Regions from separate parts of the Terrabacter sp. P2_E3 genome, predicted to be linked through region 3. Evidence: riboswitches for the same ligand, from Rfam matches in the RefSeq annotation. Region 3 holds a riboswitch; each other region holds the start of a gene.

Region 1 (3,937 bases), on a different contig from region 3:
GGCGGGCGGTCTCGTCATGCTCTTCGTCGGGGTGTTCGTCATCGGGCTCGCCGGCTCGCTCTTCGGCCTGGCCCGGCAGGCCTACCTCACCGAGGCGGTTCCGGTGGCGATGCGGGCGCGGGCCCTGTCGACGTTGGGTGGCGTGCACCGCATCGGCTACTTCGTCGGCCCGTTCATCGGATCGCTCGTCATCGCGAGGTGGGGCACCGAGGCGGCGTATGCCGTCGGCGGCGTCGCGAGCATCGCCGCGTTCGTCCTCGTCCTCGTCGCGCCGGACATCACCGGCTCGGCGCACCGGATCGGGGGCGGCGGACCGCCGCGCAGCGTGGCATCCGTGCTCCTGCAGCACCGGCACGTCCTCCTGACGCTCGGCACCGGGGCCATGTGCGTGGCCGGGGCGCGCGCCATCCGCGAGGCCCTCGTGCCGCTGTGGGCCGAGTCGGTCGGCTTCTCCCCGGCACAGACGTCGCTCGTCTTCGGGGTCGCCGGGGCGCTCGACATGGCGCTCTTCTACCCCTCGGGCTGGCTCATGGACCGCCACGGCCGGGTCGCGGCCGCCGTGCCCAGCATGCTCGTGCTCGGCCTCGGCATGATGCTGCTCCCGCTCGCCACGAGCCTCGTCGCCGTGACGGCCGCGGCGACCGTGCTCGGTCTCGGCAACGGCCTCGGGGCGGGGCTCATCATGACCCTGGGCGCCGACGCCTCGCCCGCAGACGGACGCGCGCAGTTCCTCGGCGGTTGGCGGCTCTGCGCGGACGTGGGAAGGGCGGCGGGTCCGCTGGCGTTGTCAGGGCTGAGCGCCATCATGTCGCTCGGCGCCTCCGCCGTCGTGCTCGGCGTGGGTGCCGTGGTCGGGGCGGGCTGGCTGCGCATCTGGGTGCCACGGCACGACCCGACCCGACGCGCGAGGACCGGGCCGACGCCGGGGCCACTGACGGGCGGTCCCTGACCGCTCTCCGATTCTGAGAAGGTATGACCGTGACGGACCTGATCGACACCACCGAGATGTACCTGCGCACCATCTTCGAGCTCGAGGAGGAGGGCATCGTGCCCCTCCGCGCGCGCATCGCCGAGCGTCTCGGCCACTCGGGCCCCACCGTGTCGCAGACCGTCGCCCGCATGGAGCGCGACGGGCTCGTCGCGGTCTCGGGCGACCGTCACCTCGAGCTGTCCGACCACGGCCGGCTCCTCGCGACCCGCGTCATGCGCAAGCACCGCCTCGCCGAGCGGCTGCTCGTCGACGTCATCGGCCTCGAGTGGGAGTACGCCCACGACGAGGCCTGCCGGTGGGAGCACGTCATGTCCGAGAAGGTCGAGCGCAAGATCCTCGGCCTCATCGGCGAGGGGCTCGAGTCGCCCTACGGCAACCCCATCCCCGGTCTCGAGGAGCTCGGGGTGCGCCAGGACGAGGACTTCCTCACCGGCCTCAGCACCCTGACCGCCGCCGTGGGGGCCGCGCCGACGGTCGTGACGATCCGTCGCATCGGTGAGCCCGTCCAGGTCGACCCGGAGGCGCTCGCGCTGCTGACGAGTGCCGGCGTCGTGCCCGGCGCCCGCGTCGAGGTCGTCCGTGACGGCGGCCGGGTCGTCGCCGTCCGCGAGGGCAGCGAGCCGTCCACGGGCGTCTCCCTGCCCGACGACGTGGCCGTCCACGTCTTCTGCCAGGCCGCCTGAACACGCCGTATCCGGCAGGGTATGCCCCGGTTTGCCGGGTCGTTTTGGCAGGCCTTGCCACACCTCGTCCGGCCCCGTCCGGAGGTCGCTGAAATTTCTTTGACTTCCGGGAACTCGAAGGTGACAAGGCACTCCTACTTGGGTACGGTGGGCGAACTTGCTCTCCCCGTCGAGTGAGTGCCCCGGGTCGGACCGCCTAGTCCTGCCATCGACCTGAGGCTCAGTACGAACCGCATGGCAGGAGCGGGGGAACCACTTTCTCCGGGCGTCGAGAGACGCCCTCGGGGTGAAGCCCTCCGTGGACCGAGACCGGTCCGAGCGAAGGCCGGGCAGTACCTCCAGCCCGAACCCGACAGCTCACCTCGTAGGCGTCGAGAGGTCAAACGTGGCTCAGAACGTTCCCGGGCGCCACCGCGCCCCCGGTCGCTTCAACGCGATCTCGGAGCTCAAGACGATCGCCAAGGAGTCGGCCCAGCCCGCCGTGAAGGGTGCCGCCATCGTCGCGGCCTCGGGTGGTCTCGTCGCTTCGTTCGCCGGCACCGCGAACGCCGCTGACGGCTCCGCCAGCACGGTCGCCGGTCCCGCGGCCGTCGGCCCCGCCGTCGGCACGCTCAAGGCCGGCAACGCCCTGTCGGCGATCGGTTACGCCAAGCCCGCCCTCAAGCAGGCCTCGGTCAAGCCGGTCGTCATCGAGGACGTCCAGGTCAAGTCCGAGCGCGCCGCGAAGAAGGCCGCCGAGAAGGCCGCCGCCGAGCGTGAGGCCACCCAGCAGCGCGCGTCGCGCTCCGGCTCGACCACCCGGGCCGCCCTCAACGTCGCGCCCAACCCCAGCGCCACGGGCATCATCGGCATCGCCCAGTCGTACTTCGGTGTTCCCTACGTCTACGGCGGCACGACGCCCTCCGGCTTCGACTGCTCCGGCTTCACGTCCTACGTCTACCGCCAGGCCGGCATCTCGATCCCGCGCACCGCGTCGGCGCAGGCCGCGGCCTCGACCCCGGTCAGCAACCCGCGCCCCGGCGACCTCGTCTTCTTCGGCTCGCCGATCTACCACGTGGGCATCTACGTCAGCCCGGGCCGCATGATCGACGCCCAGCGTCCCGGCACCGTCATCGGCAACCACTCCATCTGGACGACGCCGTCGATGTACGGCCGCATCTGAGCGGTCACCTCTCACGCCACACCCTGCGCCCCCACCGGATCCGGTGGGGGCGCAGCGCTTTTCCGGCCCCGTCAGCCACCGTGGTTGACTGAGTCGATGACCGATCAGCCTGCTGCCGAGTCCACGACCATCATCGAGCTCGACCTCTGGAGCGACCTGGTCTGCCCCTACTCGTGGGTCGCCAAGCGCCGTGTCGAGGCTGCCGTTGCCGCCTTCGAGCGGCCGCACGACGTCACGGTGCGCCTGCGCTCCTTCGAGCTCGACCCGGACGTCCCGGTCGGTGGCTCCGTGCCCGTCAGCGACCACCTCTCGGTGCGCCACGGCGGCGACGCGGGCGCCGGCCGGCTCATGAACGCCAAGGCCAGCGAGGTGGCCGAGGCCGACGACCTCGTCTTCGACTGGGACCGCGCGGTGCGCGCCAACACCTTCGACGCGCACCGGCTCTGCGCCCTCGCCGGCGAGATGGGCGGGCCCGCGCTGCGCTCCGCGGCGGTCGAGCGCTTCCACTCCGCGCACTTCGGCGAGGGCCTCGCCATCGACGACCGTGAGGTCCTGCAGCGCCTCGCCGGCGAGTGCGGTCTCGACGAGCGGCGGGTGTCGGCCGTGCTCGCCTCCGACGAGTACGCCGAACAGGTGCGTGAGGACGAGCAGCAGGCGCGGTCCATGGGTGTGACGTCGACGCCGTTCGTCGTCGCCAACGGGTATGCCGCCGTGACCGGAGCCCACCCGGTCGAGGACTACCTCGCGCTGCTGCGCGGGGTGGCCACGCAGACCGTCTGAGCGCGAACGCGCGGGCCGGGTGCCCGACCCGGGGAGCCGGGCGGACGGCATACGCCCTCGGTCAGGAGGGCTGGTCCGCGGCCGGGCGGCCGAAGGAGACCGCGTCGTCCACGGCGGGTGGGGCGTCGGCGCGAAGCTGGTGGTCGGGGAGCGGGCCGAGGGCGTCGTTGACGGTCGAGAAGGCTCGGCGCAGCGCGACGAAGACCGTGATCGCGAAGATCTGCCGGTCGTCGAAGCCGACGGCGCGCAACGGCTCGAGATCGGCGGGAGTGGTGGCGTTCGGGGTGCTCGCCACGGTCCGGGCCCACGTCGCCAGGGCGG
Region 2 (3,937 bases), on a different contig from region 3:
CAGGCCGCTGACGGCCTCAAGAGCGGTGGCCAGAACGAGGCCCTCATGCTCGTCGGTGCTGGCTCCCTGCTCGCCGCGGCCGGGACCGGCGCCTTCGCCGCCCGTCGCGCTCGGTCGCGCGCCTGAGCGACCGACACCGAGCGGCCGACACCGAGCGGCCGACACTGAGCGGCCGAGTTCGAGCGGCCGACACCGACACGACCGACACCGACACGACCGACCGGGAGTGACCCGACCATGAGCGCACCGACCGGCTCCACGCCCGAGCCGACGTCGCCCACCTGCGACCGCAGCACCCGCCGCATCAGCGCGGGCGTGACGGCGGCGCTGGCGGTCATGGCCGTGCTCGTCGTCATCGGGATCGTCGCGCTCGTGGTCGGCCTCAGAGGGAGCCCGGGGACCCCCGGCCCGCCGCAGCCCGCGGCGGGCGGGGTCGCCACGGCCAGCGCCCCCGCGACGCCCGGCCCGTCCTCGTCCAGCCCGTCGGCGTCCCCCGGTCAGGGTGGGACACCGGCGGCGGGCAGGACGGCCGGCGCCGCGCCGGGCACCGTCGGCATTGGTGACTTCCTCGAGGCGTCCGAGCCGACGTCGATCGAGATCCCGTCGATCGGGGTGCGCTCCTCGCACTTCGTCCGGCTCGGCATCCAGGCCGATGGCACGATCTCCGTGCCGGGCACGGCCCAAGAGGTCGGGATCTACGACGCCGGCCCCACGCCCGGCCAGCTCGGCCCGTCGGTCCTCGCCGCACACGTCGACACCCCCTCGGGCGTCCCGGGCATCTTCTACGAGCTGGGCAAGGTCAGGGCCGGGGACGTCGTCAAGGTGTCGCGCCGGGACGGGTCGCACCTGACCTTCACCGTCGACAAGGTCGCGGCCTACAAGAAGTCCCAGTTCCCGACCGAGCTCGTCTACAAGGGCGACTTCACCCAGGCCGAGATCCGCCTCGTGACGTGTGGCGGGCCGACCGACAGCCGCAACGAGTACCGCGACAACGTCGTGGTTTTCGGTCACCTCTCGCGCGCCGCCTGACGACCGCTCCGGGACCGCGCCCGGCCCGACCCGCACTCGAGCCTCGCTCGAGGCACACTCGAGTCACACCAGCCCGGCGTATGCCGCGGGGTCCCCACCGAGGGACCCCGCGGCATACCCGTGGGGGGCTTGTCGAGGACCCCCTCCGGATGTGATCCACGTCTCACCCAGCTGAAGGTAAAGCGTTGGTATAGACGGGCACTTCGGACATTCAGGGGCGATCGGCGCGCGTCGTCGTTACCGTGGCGTGACATTTGCCAGTCGCCTCGTCTAGTCTTCCGGGAGTTCGGCCACCTGGCCGGGCTCTCGTGAGGTGGACCGCCTAGTCCTGTCACCGCCTGACGAGAGAGATCGAACCTTGTGACAGGAGCGGAGGAACCACACGTTTCTCCGGACGTCCTACGCAACGACTTCGGACGTCCTTGGGGTGAAGACCCACCCGCCACGCGAGCTTCGCGGGGCGGGGGTGGCCCGGGCACCTTTCCGCCCGAACCCGACAGCTAACTTCGTAGGCGCGGAGAGGTAACACGCGTGAACACTGAGAACATCCGCGGTCGCCATCGTGCGCCAGGCCGCCACAACCCCCTCAACGAACTCAAGCTCCTCGCCCGTGAGTCGGCTCAGCCGGCCATGAAGGCGGGCGCCGTCGTCGCCGCCACCGGTGGCCTGGTCGCCACCTTCGCCAACCCGGCGAGCGCCGACACCCTGTCGCCCAACTCGGGCGACGTCGCGGCTGCTGCCGGTGTCGACGCCGCGGCTCCCGCCGCTGTCGGTCCGGCCACGGCTGCCACCCCGGCCGCGTCGACCGCGCTGTCGAAGATCGGCTTCGCCCCGGCCGCGCAGAAGGCCGTCGCCCACCGCGTCGCGCCGGCCAAGCCGCAGGTCATCGAGGACGTCCAGGTCAAGTCCGAGCGCGCTGCCGCCAAGGCCGCAGCCCAGGCCGCCGCCCAGCGCAAGACCGCCTCCCAGCGCGCCTCCCGCGACCTGACCCGCGCCACGCTGACGACGAGCACGTCGTCGGCGAAGGCGAGCGTCAACTCCACGACACCGAGCGCCTCGTCCGGCGTGCGCGCCTCCTCCAACTGGGCCACCGCGGGCCAGTGCACCTGGGGCGCCCTCAACAAGTGGTACCAGTCCGAGGGCTACTACCCCGGCGGCTGGACCGGCAACGCCATGGCGTGGGCCTCGGGCGCAGCATCCGCGGGCTACACCGTGACGGGCACGCCGCGCACGCGGTCGATCCTCGTCATGCAGCCCGGCGTCCACGGCTCCTCGAGCGTCGGCCACGTCGCCTGGGTGACCGCGGTCAACGGCAACGAGGTGACGATCATCGAGATGAACGCCCTCGCCGGTGCGTACAACTACAACACGCGCACGCTGACCGACGGTCCCGGCATGAAGTACATCTACGCGCCGTGACCCACCGGGTCGTCATCTCGACGACCTCCGCGACGACCACCGCGGAGTTCTCCACGAGCTGAGCGCGTACGAAGGGGAGGATGCCTGCGCATCCTCCCCTTCGGCATACCCACCCGAACCCTCCGGCCCGCGTGGGATCCCCCACACGCGCAACCCTGGACACACGGGAATGATCGACCGCCTGCCCTCCTTGTCGCCTAGGTAGTTGAAGGCTCCACCGATAGACGGTGGGGGCCGCCAACCACCACCGACAGTCCCCTAGACGTGAGGAGCAGGCCTGTGTCCACGGCCTTCGAGAGCATCCGCATCGGCCGCTGGGACCTTCCCCAGCGCTTCGTCATGGCCCCGCTGACCCGCAACCGCGCGGGCGAGGGCCAGGCACCGACCGAGCTCAACGCCGAGTACTACGGCCAGCGCGCGAGCGCCGGCCTCATCATCACCGAGGGCACCCAGCCGAGCGCCGTCGGGCAGGGCTACCTCGACACCCCCGGCATGCACTCCGACGAGCAGGTCGCCGGCTGGCGCCTCGTCGCCGATGCCGTGCACGAGGGCGACGGCCGCGTGGTCGTCCAGCTCATGCACGCCGGCCGCATCGCCCACCCCGACAACAAGGGCGGCCTCGAGAGCGTGGCGCCGAGCGCCATCGCCGCGCCCGGCGAGATCGTGACCCCGAAGGGCCAGCAGGCGTATGCCGTCCCGCGGGCCCTGGAGACCGACGAGATCCCCGCGCTCGTGGCGGAGTTCGTCCACGCAGCGCGTCAGGCCGTCGCGGCCGGGCTCGACGGCGTCGAGGTGCACGCCGCGAACGGCTACCTGCCGCACCAGTTCCTCGCGCCGTCGAGCAACGAGCGCACCGACTCCTACGGCGGGTCGCCCGAGAACCGCGCCCGCCTGACCGTCGAGATCACGAAGGCCGTGGCCGAGGCGATCGGCGCCGACCGCGTCGGCATCCGCATCTCGCCCGCGCACAACATCCAGGGCGTCCTCGAGGAGGACGAGGCCGAGACGGCCGCGACCTACGAGTCGCTCGTGGAGGGCATCGCCCCGCTCGGGCTCGCCTACCTCAGCATCCTCGGCGACCCGGAGTCCGACCTCGTCCGCGATCTGCGCAAGCGTTTCGACGGCCCGGTCATCCTCAACACCGGCTTCGGCAAGGTCACCGAGCTGGCCGACGTCGAGGACATCCTCGAGCGCGACCTCGGTGACCTCGTCGCCGTGGGGCGCGAGTTCCTCGCCAACCCGGACCTCGTCCGTCGCTGGCGCGAGGGCGCCCCGCTCAACGAGCCGAACTCCGCCACCTTCTACGGCGGCGGCGCCGAGGGCTACACGGACTACCCCGCCCTCCCCTGACACCCCACCGTCGAGTGAGCGCCCGGTAACAGTCGAGTGAGCGCCCCGTCACAGACCACCTGTGGCGGGGCGCTCACTCGACTGGGACGAAGCGCTCACTCGACTGGACCAGGTCGGATGGGCATCGGCGTAGGCCGGT
Region 3 (3,937 bases):
GTCGACCTGGAACGTGAAGCGCAGGGCATGTTGATGCGTGAGTGAACCGCCACCGACCCCCGCAGGGTCGTCACACGATCGGTCCCCACGAAGGCCGCACGGGCCCACGGCTGGAGCATGAGCATGCATGAGGACGAGCGTGGTCGGGCCGAGTCACCGGCCGACCTCGCACCACGGGGGCGGGTGCTCGACGAGATCCGCACACCGCGGGCGGCGGCCATCGCCGGGATCGCCTTCGCCGTGCTCCTGGGGGCGGTCGTCATCCTCATGTACCTGGCGCTCCCGGGCACCGGCGGCCGCTCGACGTGGATCACCGATGCGGAGCGCCGCGGCAGGGTCACGCTGGCGACGCAGCTCACCCCGTACGCGGGCATCGCCTTCCTGTGGTTCATCGGGGTGATCCGTTCCCGTCTCGGGCACCGCGAGGACAAGCTCTTCGCGACAGCCTTCCTCGGGTCGGGCCTGCTCTTCGTCGCCATGCTCTTCGCCGCATCTGCAGACGTCGGAGCGCTGCTCGCCCTCTACGACGGGCCCGACAGCGTCTCGCCGGAGTACGTCCGGCAGGTGGGGGCGGTCAGCACGGCCCTCCTGACGACGTTCGGCATCCGCATGGCAGCGGTCTTCACGATGGTCGTCACGAACCTCGGCCGTCGCACCGGGATCGTGCCACGCTGGCTCGTCGCCGTGGGGTTCGTCGTCGCGCTGGTCCTGCTCCTCGCACCACCGCGGACGGTCTGGGCCGTCCTGCTCTTCCCGTTGTGGGTCTTGCTCCTCAGCCTGCACCTGCTGGTCACGTCGTTCCGACCGGAGCCGGCGACGGCGTAGGGCAGCGCAAGGAGCCGTGGAGCCCTGAGCGGGCCCCACGGCCCGAGTCACGCGTCAGCGGCGATCGCGGCGATCGTCGCGCCGGTCCTCACGGCGTTCACCGCGCCGGTGAATCCCGTGCGCGACGACGACGGCGCCGCCGACGGCGGCCACTGTCCTTCTCCTGCGCCTGGCTGCGAGTGGCATGTCAGGCTCCTTCCTCTTCGTCGGACTCGATGGCGGCGATGACGGCCTGGATCGGGATGCGCCCGCTGGCCACGAGCTGGCCGCCGGCGTGACGCACCGCCGCGCCGAAGGGAGCCGCCCACAGGTTCTCCCAGACCAGGACGGCCGCCGAGCTGCCGGGCTCGATGGTGTCGGCCAGGTCGGCGACGTCCTGCTCGCTGAGCAGCATGGCCAGCTCGGTCTCGTACGCACGGAGCTCGCCGATCTCCGAGTCCTCCAGGTCGGTCGCCTCGAAGGCCTCGAAGCTGCCGTCCTCCGCCTTCTTGAAGAACAGCAGGTCCAGGACCCGGATGAGCTCGCGATCCACGTAGTCCTTGAGGATCGGGGCGATCTTGCCGTTGAGGGTGCTGCCCTCGAACTCCACGACGATCCAGTCCACCGGACCGAGCTCGTCGACGTTGAGAGTCATGTCATCTTCTCCTTGAGGTGCGTCCGATGGATCGGTGCGTCCGATGGGGGACCGATCCCAACGCTAGGAGCCGCTCGTCCGTCCCGCGTCATCCGCCGGGGATGAGCCTCTCGCCGTGGGCACGCAGATGCGGGCCCGTCAGCCGGACTCGCACGTCACGGTGGAGCTGGCGAGGGGACTCGAACCCCTAACCGCCTGTTTACAAGACAGGTGCGCTACCAATTGCGCCACGCCAGCACGTCTCGGCGCGAGCGCCGCGGACGGGCGAAAGCGTAACCGAGCGGGACGGCATACGCCCAAACACCGGGCGCGAGCCGACGCCGGACATGAGAAGGACGGCCCCGCGCAAACCCAGGGGTTGGTCGCGCGAGGCCGTCCGGCTCAGTTGTATCAGGAACTCACGGGAGTCGCAGAGTCTGACCCACGAAGATGAGGTTCGGGTTGGTGACCCGGGCGCCGTTGGCCTTCCAGAGGGCCTTCCAGCCGCCGGCCACGTGGTAGCGCGCGGCGATCTTGCCGAGGGTGTCGCCGCTGTGCACGGTGACCTTGGCGCCCTTGGCGGTGTTCTTGACCGTGGGCTTCGTCGCGTACGTCTTCTTCTTGACGACCTTCTTCGTCGTCACGGGCTTCCGGACGGTCGACCGCGAGACCGGGGTCGTCGTTGCGCCACCGTTGGCCCGCGTCAGGCCGGCCCGCTGCGAGCACACCGGCCAGGCGCCGGGGCCCTGGGAGGCGAGCACGCGCTGCGCGATGGCGATCTGCTCGGCCCGCGTGGCGAGGTCGGCGCGCGACGCGAAGGCCGTGCCGCCGTAGCCGCGCCACGTGCTCTGCACGAACTGGAGGCCGCCGTAGTAGCCGTTGCCGGTGTTGATGTGCCAGTTGCCGCTCGACTCGCACTGGGCGACGCGATCCCAGACCGAGGCGGCCTTGGCCGACCCGCCCGTGGCGATGCCACCGACGATGGTGGCGGCTCCAGCGATTCCGACTCCCGCGATGCGCTGCTTGGCCGAGATCTTCTTGGCCGCAGCATGCTTGGACATGTACTGCATGGGTGATCCTTCCTGACGCGCGCCTGCGGGGTTAGCTGTCGGGTTGGGGCGTCAGGTGCCCCGTCGCGGATGCGACTTCACCCCGAGACCAGATCTCGTCCTCTTGACATGCGCTTCGACACACATGCACTCACTGGCCACACTGGGTCCCCCGTCCTCGCCCGGCCCACGGGTGTGGGCTACATCCCTGGCTGGCGAGGCTCGGCGCGCTCAGGGAACGGATAAATGGGTGTCCATGTGAAGTTGTGGGAGCGTTCGTGTGGAGCCGGACGCGACGAAGCGACCCGGGAGCCGAGTGGTGCTGCTCCCGTTCGACCCGAAAGTCGAGGCCGCCGAGCACTGACGGTACGGGAGGTTTCCGCAGCGCACAAGGCACGTCGAGACACTTCCGTGATCTTTTTTTCAGCCCCAGATGCAGGTCGATGCGCTATGCACACAGGCCCCGCACAGAGGCCGCCCGGACGCCCCACAGGCCCCGCCCCGCACGCTCACCGTCTCGTGCGCCGAGCCGTCACTTCCCGAAAGGGTTCGTCGTGAACGGGTCCCACGTGAGGCTCGACCCGTGCTGCAGGGCCACGAGCGCAGCCGCGACGCCGAAGACGGCGAGCAGCCCGGACACGATCTGCGCGGCCAGGCCGGCCGGCACGAGGCGCCGCGCCATCGAGCGCGAACCGCGTCGCAGTGAGGCGCCGCCGGGGCCCCACCACAGCATGAGCAGGCCGAGGACACCGCCGATCGCGAGCGTGATCGGTGTGCCCGGGCCGAGGTCGGTCCCCTGCGTGCCGGCGAGGAGCAGGGCGGCCGCGAAGACGCCGGCGAGCGCCACCGCCACGGGCAGGAGCAGCCCGACCCCGGTTGCGATGATGCCGACGACGAGGTGCCACGGGCTCGACACGACGGCGAAGGGCACGTCGCTGCGCCGGCGGCCGAAGTCGTAGCGGCGCAGCACGAGCGCCGTCACCGAGCGATCGGTGGCCCGGGCGAGCGCCGACAGGACGACGAGCACGACGAGGGCGATGCCCGGCCACGCCATGAGGGCACCGACCCAGGCGATCGCGACGGCGGCGAGCAGGCCGGTGCGCATCGGCAGTCCGATGCGCGGGTCGCCCTCGCGCTGGGCGGGCTCGTCGTCCTCGTCCCACTCGTCGTCGGGCCAGTAGCCGTCCTGCGGAGCCGGTTCGACGTCCTGGCCGCCGCGCCCGTGTCGGGCATCGTAGGCCTGGGCGCCACCCCAGTCGTCCGGCGACGTGGGCTCGTCGTCCCAGCCGTGGTCGTATGCCGCCGGGCCGGGATCGGGCGACCGTGGACCGGTCGGGGGCGGGGCCCACCGCACCGGGTTCCCCGCGGCCGCACCAGCGCCCACGGCGCCTGCCGTGCCTGCTGTGCCTGCTGTGCCGACGGGCGGCATGACGGCGGTGCTGCCGTGCTG
Region 4 (3,937 bases), on a different contig from region 3:
GCATCGTGTGCAGGCCGTCGAAGGCGCCGTCCCAGCGGCTCAGCACGTCGCCGCCACCGGCCGAGATGACGTCGTCCTGGAGCGGCCCGCAGGCGGCCACGGCGAACCACTCGAGGTCGTTCTGGCCGTAGAGGTCGCCGGGTGATGCCGGCGCCGCACCGACGGAGCTCGGGGTCAGGAGCACCGACTGCTTCTTGCCGGGCACGCACAGCACCCAGCCGTTCTGGTTGGCGTGGCCGGTGTAGAAGACGAAGTCGGCGGCGTCGACCCACGTGTCGTCGTCGGAGTGCCAGTCCGACTCCCAGGCGTTGAGGTCGCCCCAGTTGAAGTTCGTCTGCCACCCGTCGGCCGACAGGCCGTCGACGAAGCCCTGGGCGTTGGCAGGGCTGCCACCCAGGGGCGTGCTCTGGTCGATCTGCCTGACCCAGCTGGTGCCCGCCTCGCTCGGGTTGACTGCACGGTCGGCTCGGGCCCCGTTGCGGTCGAAGGGTCTCCGGGCTGCCGGGGGCCTGTCCCCCCGCTCCGACTGCTCCTCCACCTGCGCAAAGACGGGTCCGCGGTCGGTGGCCGCCACGAAGGTGTGGCGGCCGTGCACGGTCGATCGGCCCCTGCCACCGGCGTGGTCGACGTCGAACGCGCTCGTGAAGACCCACACCGGCGTGAGCACCGCCTGACCGACGTCACCCGGCGCGAGGTAGTACGCGAGGTAGGCGCCCTCGCGGTCGAGCGTGTCGCCCGAGCCGAGCCTCTCGAACGCCTCGTCGACGTCGAGCGCGTCGACGAACGTCGGATCGCCGACCGGGCGGAAGCCGCCGTTGGCGCCGATGAGCCGCCCCCCGTCACCGAAGGTGAAGGAGAGCTTCCCGCCACCGCCGATGACCGGGAGGACCTTCGGCTCCGAGTCCACCCCGGGGTTGCGGATGCCGAGGGTGAAGCGTGCCTGCACGTCCAGCTGCCGGGTGCGCCGGTCCGCACGTGCGCGGCGACGTGCCCGTGCCGCGACGTGGGTACCGCCGGGGCCTAGCTCGACGAGCTCGACGAGGTCACCGGTCCGAGGGGCGAGGTCGTGGCGCTCCATGAGACCCCTCGCCAGCGCGTAGGCCTCGTCAGGCGTGGGCAGCACGGGTCGCAGGGATGGGTTGTGCAGCTGCGACCGGTCCGCCGCGAAGAGCTCGCCGGAGGCGGTGAAGACCTCGAGCACGAGGTTCTCGTCGGAGACGGAGAGACGGTCCCCGTCCTCGGTCACCTCTCCCCGCAGCTCCAGCAGGTCGGCGGCGAGGGCGGCGACGCGTTCGAGGTCGAGCCGCGGTCGGCCCAGCTCGAAGACGGGCAGTGACGTGGTCATGGAGATCTCCCTGGTCCGGGCGTCGGACGACGCAGGGGACAGAGGCCCACCGGACAGTCACTGATACGCCGTCCCGTGGCCGGTGGCGGACGCGCCCGACACCGGTCACGGGACGGTGTGACGGGCGTCAGGGCATGCGGCCTGCGACCCAGCTCGTCGTCCAGATCCTCGAGAGTTGGACGCGCTGGCCGGGTCTGGGTGCGTGCCAGACCTTGCCGTAGCCGGCGTAGATGCCGACGTGGTAGGCGCGGCCCCCGGACATGAAGAAGATGAGGTCGCCCTGCTGGACGTTCGCCTTGCTGATGCGGACGCTGGCGAGTCTCTGTGCGTTGGCGGTGCGCGGGACGCCGACGCCGAGACGGGTGCGGTAGGTGTAGTAGACAAGGCCGGAGCAGTCGAACGCCGACGGGCCCGCGGCCCCGTAGCGGTAGGGATCGCCCTGCTGTGCGGCGGCGATCCTGACGGCGGTCCTGCCGCGCGCAGCACGCGTGGCGGCCGAGACGTAGGCGACCGGTTTGGCCTTGATGGTGACCGGAGCGGTTCCCGCTCGAGAGGCCGCCTGGGGCGTCACCGACGATGTCGGCGCGCTACCCGTCCCGACGAGGAGGGCGGCTGCGAGAAGTGGCGTGATAGCCAGGGACTGCAAGGGAATTCGGCGTGCAAGGGTAGAAGCGGGCATGGTGGATTCCTTCCCACGCCTGTGAGGTGAGCTGTCGGGTTCGGGCGGAAGATGCCCGGCCGCAGATGCGGCTTCACCCCAAGGACCGGCTGGCCGGCCCGAAAGTGGGTCCCCCACTCCTGTCCGTTATTGCGTTGCTGCCCCACCGGTGGACAGGACTCGGCGTGCGGTGGGCCGCTCGGGGGAGACCCCGGGCGATGAGCATCCATCGACGGTGACAGACAGGTCACGAAAAGGGTCCTACACGAACAGATTGTGGCAATAGTTGACAAGTCAAATGCGGTGGGAGCGGACATTCCGTCGGCCGCCGCGGCGTGATGGACGTCCTCGGTAGCCCACGGCATACGCAGTCCGGCGCTGCTGCGCTCCGGTAAACCGGTGGACCACCGCGGACGTCGTGACACACCATGGACGCTGCTCCGTCGGGGCACGTCAGTCGTCAGCGGGGAGGCCCGCGGAGAGGTGGGTGGCCGTCATGGCCTGCTCAGCGGTCAGGGTCCCGCCCCACCTCCCCCACCCCGGCTGACCGGGTCACCCGGTCCTGCCCGACTGACAGGAACAGACCGTGAAACCATTGACGGACAACGAGATTCGCGCCTCCTTCGTCAACGCCTCCCGGCGTGAGGCCAAGCAGGCCACCCTTCCCGCCGACCTCGACCTCGGACGGCGCTGGGAGACGCTCGACTACCTCGGCTGGGTCGACCGCAGCAACCCGCAACGGGCCTACGCCGTCGTCCCGGTCGACGACGAACCCGTCGGCTTCCTCCTCCGGACCGCAGAGCGCACGCGCAAGGCGAGCGCGATGTGCGCCTGGTGCGAGGACGCCTTTGCGACGAGCGAGGTGGGCCTCTTCGTGGCCCGGCGGGCCGGGGCATCCGGCCGCGAGGGCAACAGCCTCGGCACCCTCGTGCACGCCGACTTCAGCTGCTCGACGCACGTCCGGCGGCCGCCGAACGGCATGGAGGGCGGCCTGGACCCGCTCGCCCTCGTCGAGCGACGTGTCGAGGAGCTGCGGGCGCGGTCGTCGGCCTTCGCCCGCCGCCTGCGCGACGGCTCGTGACCGTCGGCTGACCTCCAGCGCGTCGGCCCGGACCCGAGCGGGCGGTCCGGCGGCGCGCCCGAGCGCGCCGTTTGGACGTCGCGGCCCGACTGTTGCTACGGTTGGCGACGCCTCGCAGGCGTAGTTCAGTAGCAGAACAGCCTTCTTCCAGAAGGAAGACGTACGTGCAATTCGTGCCGCCTGCTCCAGATGGGAAGGGCCCGGTCTCCGTGACCGGGCCCTTCTGCCGTCCGAGCACGTATGCCGTCCGGTCGGGGCTCGCGGGCCGGGTGGCCGGCGCTCCCCACCGTCAGCGCTCGTTGCCGCGCCGGTAGTTGCCGGTCGCCCGGGCCAGAGCGTGCTGGACCGCGTCCTCGTCGTCGCCGTCGAGCACCCGGTCGAGCCGGCGTGCGGCTGCGCCGGCGACGACGGCGACGAGCCGGCCACCACGGCTCACGCGGATCTGGCCCGAGGCGGTGCGCTGCCAGTCGAAGGGGTCCAGGGCGAGGCGGTGGCGGGCGTCCATGTCCCCATCCCAGCGGCTCCCGACGCGTGACGCACCCCGTTTGCGACCGGGCCGTCCCGGCTACGGGTGCGTGGCGCACAGCCCGGCCGGGCGGCATACGCCCTCGGAGGCCGCTCGTGGCGCAACCGTGACCTCTCCCCCTTGCGATCGTTACCGGTCAGTAGCATCATGGAAGTGACCGGCCAGTAACTTGGCGCGCCCGCCGACGACAGCGCGGACGCACGACGAGCGACAGAACGTGGAGGGTCCCCGGATGGGCCACTACAAGAGCAATGTGCGTGACCTCGAGTTCAACCTCTTCGAGGTCTTCAACCGTCAGGACGTCCTCGGCACCGGCATCTACGCCGA

The links. A riboswitch is a leader RNA that binds a small molecule or an ion and turns the genes downstream of it on or off. The one in region 3 is predicted to bind cyclic di-AMP.
Region 1: it holds a riboswitch for cyclic di-AMP, as region 3 does, so the genes downstream of both, AC1DW8_RS11425 (C40 family peptidase) here and AC1DW8_RS01865 (LysM peptidoglycan-binding domain-containing protein) in region 3, are expected to answer to the same signal.
Region 2: it holds a riboswitch for cyclic di-AMP, as region 3 does, so the genes downstream of both, AC1DW8_RS08350 (CHAP domain-containing protein) here and AC1DW8_RS01865 (LysM peptidoglycan-binding domain-containing protein) in region 3, are expected to answer to the same signal.
Region 4: it holds a riboswitch for cyclic di-AMP, as region 3 does, so the genes downstream of both, AC1DW8_RS05415 (C40 family peptidase) here and AC1DW8_RS01865 (LysM peptidoglycan-binding domain-containing protein) in region 3, are expected to answer to the same signal.

The regions. Positions count from the first base shown of each region.
Region 1 is NZ_JBFUEN010000008.1:19,336-23,272, reverse strand. It holds gene AC1DW8_RS11435 (MFS transporter) at 1-949, shown strand, start outside; gene AC1DW8_RS11430 (iron-dependent transcriptional repressor DtxR) at 979-1,674, shown strand; cyclic di-AMP (ydaO/yuaA leader) riboswitch at 1,882-2,057, shown strand; gene AC1DW8_RS11425 (C40 family peptidase) at 2,060-2,836, shown strand; gene AC1DW8_RS11420 (DsbA family oxidoreductase) at 2,933-3,616, shown strand; gene AC1DW8_RS11415 (carboxymuconolactone decarboxylase family protein) at 3,678-3,937, opposite strand, start outside.
Region 2 is NZ_JBFUEN010000005.1:119,267-123,203, reverse strand. It holds gene AC1DW8_RS08360 (hypothetical protein) at 1-126, shown strand, start outside; gene AC1DW8_RS08355 (sortase domain-containing protein) at 238-1,029, shown strand; cyclic di-AMP (ydaO/yuaA leader) riboswitch at 1,369-1,556, shown strand; gene AC1DW8_RS08350 (CHAP domain-containing protein) at 1,561-2,448, shown strand; gene AC1DW8_RS08345 (alkene reductase) at 2,728-3,798, shown strand.
Region 3 is NZ_JBFUEN010000002.1:21,781-25,717, reverse strand. It holds gene AC1DW8_RS01885 (arylsulfatase) at 1-45, shown strand, start outside; gene AC1DW8_RS01880 (hypothetical protein) at 118-825, shown strand; gene AC1DW8_RS01875 (DUF6325 family protein) at 1,013-1,459, opposite strand; tRNA gene AC1DW8_RS01870 (tRNA-Thr) at 1,621-1,696, opposite strand; gene AC1DW8_RS01865 (LysM peptidoglycan-binding domain-containing protein) at 1,858-2,508, opposite strand; cyclic di-AMP (ydaO/yuaA leader) riboswitch at 2,512-2,699, opposite strand; gene AC1DW8_RS01860 (serine/threonine-protein kinase) at 3,020-3,937, opposite strand, start outside.
Region 4 is NZ_JBFUEN010000003.1:460,020-463,956, reverse strand. It holds gene AC1DW8_RS05420 (DUF6345 domain-containing protein) at 1-1,345, opposite strand, end outside; gene AC1DW8_RS05415 (C40 family peptidase) at 1,473-1,991, opposite strand; cyclic di-AMP (ydaO/yuaA leader) riboswitch at 2,026-2,168, opposite strand; gene AC1DW8_RS05410 (FBP domain-containing protein) at 2,590-3,084, shown strand; tRNA gene AC1DW8_RS05405 (tRNA-Gly) at 3,199-3,272, shown strand; gene AC1DW8_RS05400 (hypothetical protein) at 3,374-3,589, opposite strand; gene AC1DW8_RS05395 (acyl-CoA dehydrogenase) at 3,843-3,937, shown strand, end outside.